Regions from separate parts of the Phenylobacterium ferrooxidans genome, predicted to be linked through region 1. Evidence: predicted binding sites of a transcription regulator. Region 1 holds the regulator's gene; the other holds the start of a gene.
The links. Region 1 encodes LexA, which represses DNA repair genes until DNA is damaged. Its sites were predicted from a motif close to ATGTTCNCNANNTGTTCT; they were not measured.
Positions count from the first base shown of each region.

Region 2: a site for LexA is predicted at 1,758-1,775, ahead of OCL97_RS06730 (YifB family Mg chelatase-like AAA ATPase). Genes of this name have one in related genera too.

Region 1 covers NZ_JAOTJD010000001.1:137,930-141,355, reverse strand. The annotation lists gene trpD (anthranilate phosphoribosyltransferase) at 1-248, shown strand, start outside; gene trpC (indole-3-glycerol phosphate synthase TrpC) at 245-1,033, shown strand; gene lexA (transcriptional repressor LexA) at 1,118-1,813, shown strand; gene OCL97_RS00675 (ComEC/Rec2 family competence protein) at 1,820-3,426, opposite strand, start outside.
Region 2 covers NZ_JAOTJD010000009.1:52,262-55,687, forward strand. The annotation lists gene OCL97_RS06725 (hypothetical protein) at 1-164, shown strand, start outside; gene OCL97_RS06730 (YifB family Mg chelatase-like AAA ATPase) at 147-1,682, opposite strand; gene gshB (glutathione synthase) at 1,818-2,765, opposite strand; gene OCL97_RS06740 (transglutaminase family protein) at 2,831-3,426, opposite strand, start outside.

The sequences.
Region 1 (3,426 bases):
CCCGCGCGGCCCTGGCCGACCTCACCGGCGGCAGCCCGGCCGAAAACGCGGTGGCCCTGCGCGCCCTGCTGGACGGGGAGACCGGCGCCTATCGCGACATCGTGCTGTTGAACGCCGCGGCCGCCTTCCTGGTGGGCGAGAAGGTCGAGACCCTGCGCGACGGCATCGACCTGGCGCGCGCGGTGATCGACGACGGCCGGGCCAAGACGGCGCTCACCACCCTGGCCGCCATCACGAGCGCGCCATGAGCGACATCCTCGACAAGATCGCCGCCTACAAGCGCGTCGAGGTGGCCGAACGACAGGCGCAGCGCACCGTCGAGCAGGTCGAAGCCGCGGCGGCCCAGGCCTCGGCTCCGCGCGGGTTCCGCGCCGCCCTGGAGCGGGCCCATGCGCCGGGCCGCCTGGGCCTGATCGCCGAGATCAAGAAGGCCTCACCCTCCAAGGGGCTGATCCGCGAGGACTTCGATCCCCCGTCGCTCGCCAAGGCGTATGAGGCGGGCGGCGCGGCCTGCCTCTCGGTGCTGACCGACACGCCGAGCTTCCAGGGGGCTGACAGCTTCCTGACGGCGGCACGCGACGCATGCGCCCTGCCCTGCCTGCGCAAGGAATTCCTGGTGGACCCCTGGCAGGTGGCCGAATCGCGGGCGCTGGGGGCCGACGCCATCCTGGTGATCATGGCCATGGTCGACGATTCCACCGCCCGCGACCTGATGGCCGAGGCGGCGCGATTCGGCATGGACGCGCTTGTCGAGGTGCACGACGAGGCCGAGATGGCGCGCGCAGGCGACCTGGGCGCGACCCTGGTGGGGGTCAACAACCGCGACCTGCGCAGCTTCAGCATCGACCTGGCCATCACCGAAAGGTTGGCGGCGCTCGCCCCCGCAAACGCCTTGCTGGTAACGGAAAGCGGCATCTTCACCGCCGCTGACGCAGCCCGGCTGGAGCGCTCTGGCGCCAGCGCCATGCTGGTGGGGGAAAGCCTGATGCGTCAGGCCGATGTGGCCGCCGCGGCGCGAGCGCTTTTGGCCTAGCTTTCGGTCAACTTGACATTAACGAAGAACGTCTAGAGAACATCGGCAAGGTTTCCGCTTTGTTCTTCAAGGGCTCGTCGTCCAATGCTCACTCGTAAACAGCACGAATTGCTCATGTTCATCCATGAGCGGATCAAGGAGAGCGGCGTCTCGCCCTCCTTCGACGAGATGAAGGAGGCCCTCGACCTGGCCTCCAAGTCCGGCATTCACCGCCTGATCACGGCGCTGGAGGAACGCGGCTTCCTGCGCCGCCTGCCGCACCGGGCCCGCGCCCTGGAAGTGGTGAAGCTGCCGCAGCAGGCCACCACCTCTTCCCCGCCCAAGGGCCGCGCCCCGTTCAAGCCGCAACTGGTCGAGGCCGGCGCAGCCCAGCCTGCGATGAACGCGGCCAACGACACCCGCGAGATTTCGGTCCTGGGCAAGATCGCCGCCGGCACCCCAATCGAGGCGATCCAGCAGGAACGCGACCGCATGCATGTGCCCGAAAGCATGCTGGGCGCGGGGGAGCACTACGCCCTCGAAGTCCAGGGCGACTCCATGATCAACGCTGGCATCCTGGACGGCGACTATGTCGTTATCCGCAAGACCGATACCGCCACCTCCGGCGAAATCGTCGTCGCCCTGGTGATGGGTGAGGAAGCCACCCTCAAGCGCCTGCGCAAGAAGGGGGCCTCCATCGCCCTGGAGGCCGCCAACCCGGCTTATGAGACCCGCATCTTCGGTCCCGACCAGGTCCAGGTGCAGGGCCGGCTCGTCGGGCTGATCCGCAAGTACCACTAGGCGCCGTCAGTCGGCCTGATCGGCGATCACACCGCCGGTCCAGGGCCGCTGACCGCGCAGGCTCTGGGCCCACACGATCCGCCAGCCGGAGGCCGCGCGGTAGAGTTCGGCCGACCCGCCCCTGGCGAAGTCGTCCTGCGTCAACAGCAGCGCTCCGGGGCAGTCGGCGGCGGTCGCCGCGCCCCGCACCACGACCACCGCGGCCCATTGGCAGAACAGCGGCAGCTTCTTCTCGATCGTCGAGGCGCGCCGGGTGAAGACGGCGGCCACGCGAGGCGATGAGCCAACGCGCGGAGCACAAGACCAGCGGTCACAGTCATAGAGGGCGTCACGGGCCGCCAGACCCTGCACGGCTGGTTCCAGGCCGCGCCGGCGGGCCCAGAGTTCGGCCCCGAACAGTTTGACGTCAGGTCGGAAGAGAACCGCCGTCCTGCCCTCCCGCACCGCCAGGGTCGAGCCATCGGCGGCGACCCAGATGTCAGGTGTCGGCGGGCGGGGCGCCAGGCTGACGGCCAGGGCGAAGGGCAGGCCCAGCCAGCGCAGTGGCCCCTTCCACAGGCAGAGCCAGAGGATGCCAAGGAAGGCGGCCGCGAGGGTCCAGCCCGGCGCGCTGGCGATGATCAGCTGGGCGTTGGGCATGGCCGCGGCCTTGGCGGCGATCAGGTTCATGGTGTCGATGGCGACCCCGGCGGCTCGCAGCGGCCAGTCGCCCAGGCCGAAGGGCGCCAGGATCGCGCCGAGCGCCAGGGCCGGCATCATCAGGAAGGACGAGATCGGCGCCACCAGCAGGTTGGCGATCAGCCCGAAGGTGGAGACCCGGTTGAAGTGCTGCATGGCGAAGGGGCCGGTCGCCATCCCGGCGACGAAGCTGGCGACCAGGCTGGCCCCCAGCCAAGTCCCCACCCCCTGGACGGCGCGGATCGGCCAGGGGGCGTTGATCTCGCGGATCGGGCGGGGCCAGAGCTCGGCCATGGCCACCAGAGCCGTGGTGGCGGCGAAGGACATCTGGAAGCCAGGCTCGGTCACCGCCTCGGGCTGCAGGGCCAGGATCACCAGGGCGGCGATGGCCAAGGTGCGCAGGCTGATGGCGCGACGATCCACCAGGATGGCCCCGAAGGCCGCCGCCGCCGTGATCGCCGCCCGCTCCGCCGGCGCCGGCGCCCCCGAGAGCACAAGGTAGCTCAGCACGGCGACAAGGCCGAACAGGGCCGCGGTCTTCTTGCTGGACACCCGCAGGGCGAGCCAGGGCCAGGCGGCGATCAGCAACCGCACGCCCGCGAAGGCGAAGCCTCCGACGATGGCCATGTGCAGGCCCGAGATCGAGATGATGTGGGCCAGGCCGGAGGCGCGCAGGGCGTCCACCTGCTCGCGGGGCACGAAGGCTTCGTGACCGGTCACCATGGCCGCGGCCAAGCCGCCGCTCTCCACCCCCATCTCGTCGACGATCTTGCGGGCCAGGGTCCACCGGGCGGCGTTGACCCGCATCTCCAGCGCCAGCCTCCAGGGCGGCGGCTCGGCGAAAATCTGCCGCGGCGAGGTCAGGGTGAAGCCGACGCCGCCGATTCCCTCGAAGAAGGCGTCGCGGGCGAAGTCGTATGAGCCGGGGCTGGCGG
Region 2 (3,426 bases), on a different contig from region 1:
TCCAGCTGCTGGCGGTGATCACCCACATCGCCATCGCCGTCGATCCCGGAGTCCGCACCCTGGCCTATTTCCGGGGGCTGGTGATCTGGAGCTATCTGGTGCTGGGGGCGCTCGCGGTCGGCGCCTGGAACATGCACCGCGAACGGTTAGCCCACCGGGCTTAGGCCGCCCGCGCCGACCCGCCGATAGATCAGCGCCTCGGCGACGTGCACCCGCTTGATCGGCCCTGCCCCCTCCAGGTCGGCGATGGTGCGGGCCAGCCGCAGGGTGCGGGTCCAGCCCCGCGCGGTCAGGCCATTGGCCTCGGCGGCCTTGGCCAGCAGGGCCTTGGCCTGCGGATCAAGCTCGGCGATGGTCTCCAGCCATCCCCCCTCGGCCCGGGCGTTGACCGGGGCGGCGTGCTCGTGGCCCGACGTCGTCGCGCGCTCGGCGGCCAGGTCGCGAGCCTGGGCCACCCGTGCGGCGGCCTCGGCGGTGCCTTCGGTGGGCGCCGGCAGGGCGAGGTCGGCGGCGCTGACTGGGGGCACGTCGATCTGCAGGTCGATTCGGTCGAGGAAGGGGCCCGAGACCTTCATCTGATAGTCGGTCTGACAGCGGGGCGCGCGGCCGCAGGCGCCGCGTCCAGGCCCGCCGTAGCCGCACTTGCAGGGGTTCTGGGCGGCCACCAGCTGGAAGCGAGCCGGATAACGGACGTGGGCGTTGGCGCGGGCCACCACCACCTCGCCGGTCTCGAGGGGCTGGCGCAGGCTGTCCAGGGCCTGGGCCGAGAACTCCGGCAGTTCGTCCAGGAACAGCACGCCGTTGTGGGCCAGCGACACCTCGCCCGGCTTCACCCGGACGCCGCCGCCAGTCAGGGCCGCCATGGTGGCGGAGTGGTGCGGGGTGCGAAATGGGCGCGCCCGGGTCAGTTCGCCCTTGGCGATCAAGCCGGCCACCGAGTGGATCATCGAGGTCTCCAGCAGCTCGGCGGGCGAGAGCGGGGGCAGGAGGCCAGGCAGGCGGGCGGCCATCATCGATTTGCCCGAGCCTGGAGGTCCGGTGAACAACAGGTTGTGGCCCCCCGCCGCGGCGATCTCCAGGGCGCGCTTGGCGTTCTCCTGGCCCTTCACCTCCCGCAGGTCGGGGACCCGCTCGCCGTCGAGGATGGCGCCGGGCTTGGGGGCGCCCAGCATCTGGGTCCCACGGAAGTGGTTCACCAGCGAGATCAGCGAGGGCGCGGCCAGGATCTGGGTGTCGCCGGCCCAGGCGGCCTCCGCCCCACAGGCCTCGGGGCAGATCAGGCCCAGGCCCAGGGCGCCCGCCGCCACCGAGGCGGGCAGGGCGCCGGCCACCGCGACGATTCGGCCATCCAGGGAGAGCTCCCCCATGGCCGCCCACTCCGTCAGCCGGTCGGGGGGGATGATCCCCATGGCGGCCATGACGGCGAGCGCGATGGGGAGGTCATAGTGGCTCCCCTCCTTGGGCAGGTCGGCAGGGGCCAGGTTGACGATGATCCGCTTTCCCGGCAGCGACAGGCCGAGACCGGAGAAGGCGGCCCGCACCCGTTCACGGCTCTCACCCACCGCCTTGTCGCCGAGACCCACGAGAATGAAGGCGAACTCGCCGCCGGTGAGTTGCACCTCGACATCGACCCGCCGGGCCTCAACCCCTTGAAACGCCAGCGTGACGACCCGTGCTGCCATGGCTCACGTCCCCGGTTTGAGCATGTTTTATCCACAACCCCATCACGCCGCGCGGGTCGGATCAAGAACAAAAAAGGAACTTATGGAGAAGATGAGGGGTTTCCGTGGCCTAGACCACTCTTCTCATCTCAGAAGCTAGACTGTGGCGCGAATCGCTTCAACACGTTCCCAGAGCAGGACTGTCGCATCGACGCCGGTGAACCTTTTCAAGGCCACCGCCCCCGTAGGTGACGTCACATTGATCTCGGTGAGGTAGTCGCCGATCACGTCGATGCCGACGAACATCAGGCCCCGGCGTTTCAGCTCCGGCCCGATGACGCCGCACAGCTCCAGGTCCCGCGCCGTCAGCTCCACGGCCTCGGCGCGTCCGCCCACCGCCAGGTTGGAGCGGATCTGGCCGGCGCTGGGCACCCGGTTGATGGCCCCCACCGGCTCGCCGTCCACCAGCAGGATGCGCTTGTCGCCCTTCACCACCGCCGGCACGTACTTCTGGGCGATGACCGGCTCGCGGCTGATCATCCGGTGCAGGTCCAGCATGGCGTCCAGATTGGGGTCGTCGGCCAGCAGCCGCGCCACGCCCGAGCCGCCCGCGCCATTCAGCGGCTTGAGCACGATATCGCCCTGGCGGGCGCGGAACTCATAGATCGCCTCGAGATCCGAGGTGATCAGGGTCGGCGGCTGCACGCCCGGGAAGGTGGTCACGAACAGCTTTTCCGGCGCGTTGCGCACCTCGGTGGGGTTGTTCACCACCAGGGTCTTGGGGTGGATGGCGTCCAGGAAATGGGTCGAGGTGATGTAGGCCATGTCGAAGGGCGGGTCCTGGCGCAGCAGGACGACATCGAACTCCGACAGGTCGCGGGTCTCCCACGGGCCGAAGGTCGCGTGAGCGCCCTTCACCGGCTGGACGGTCACCGAACGGCCCTTGGCGGTGAGCCTGCCGCTTTCCAGGGCCATGCGCTCGGGCGTGTAGACCCACAGGGTGTGACCCCGTTCCTGGGCCGACTGCATCATCAGGAAGGTCGTATCGCCTTCGATATTGATCCCCTCGAGGGGGTCCATCTGGACGGCGACCTTCAGGGACATGGGCGGGCTTCCTTGCAAGCTGAGGCGTTCAGATAGGTCGGGGCGGGCGCGAGCGCCAGCGCTGCTTAGTTGAGTTGCAGCCGCACGCGCTCGCGGTGGGCGCGGGCGGCCAGCGCCGCGCCGCCGTCCAGGGTCGAGGCCTGGGCCAGGGCCTGGAGGGCGCCGGCCAGGGCGCCCTGGCCCTCGCGGGCGGCGGCGACGTCCAGCCAGGGGCGATGGTCGCTGGGGTCCAGCAGGGCGCGGCGCAGGGCGGCGCGTTCGGCGCGGCCGAAGTCGCGAGCCGCCACGGCCCGGGCGAAGATGTTGTTCTGCAGCCGCATCAGCACGGCGCGGTCGGGGGCGGGCGCCATCAGCCGGTCCAGACGGTCGGCGACGTTGGGGGTGAGGCCGGCGTGCAGGGCCCGCCGGGTGAGCTCCGAGGGTAGGACCACCCGGCCCTCGCTGTAGGGGTCGAGGGCCAGGGGCCCCTCGTGGGTCTCGATCCGCAGCAGGAAGTGGCCGGGGAAGTCGACGCCCTGGACGCTGAGGCCGCATTTTCGCGCGACGTGCAGGTAGTAGATTCCCAGGGCCACCGGCAGGCCCTTGCGGCGCTCGGCCACCGACAGGATGTCGGCGTTGTCGGGGTGCTCGTAGGTGAAGAGGTCTCCCCCCATGGCCAGGT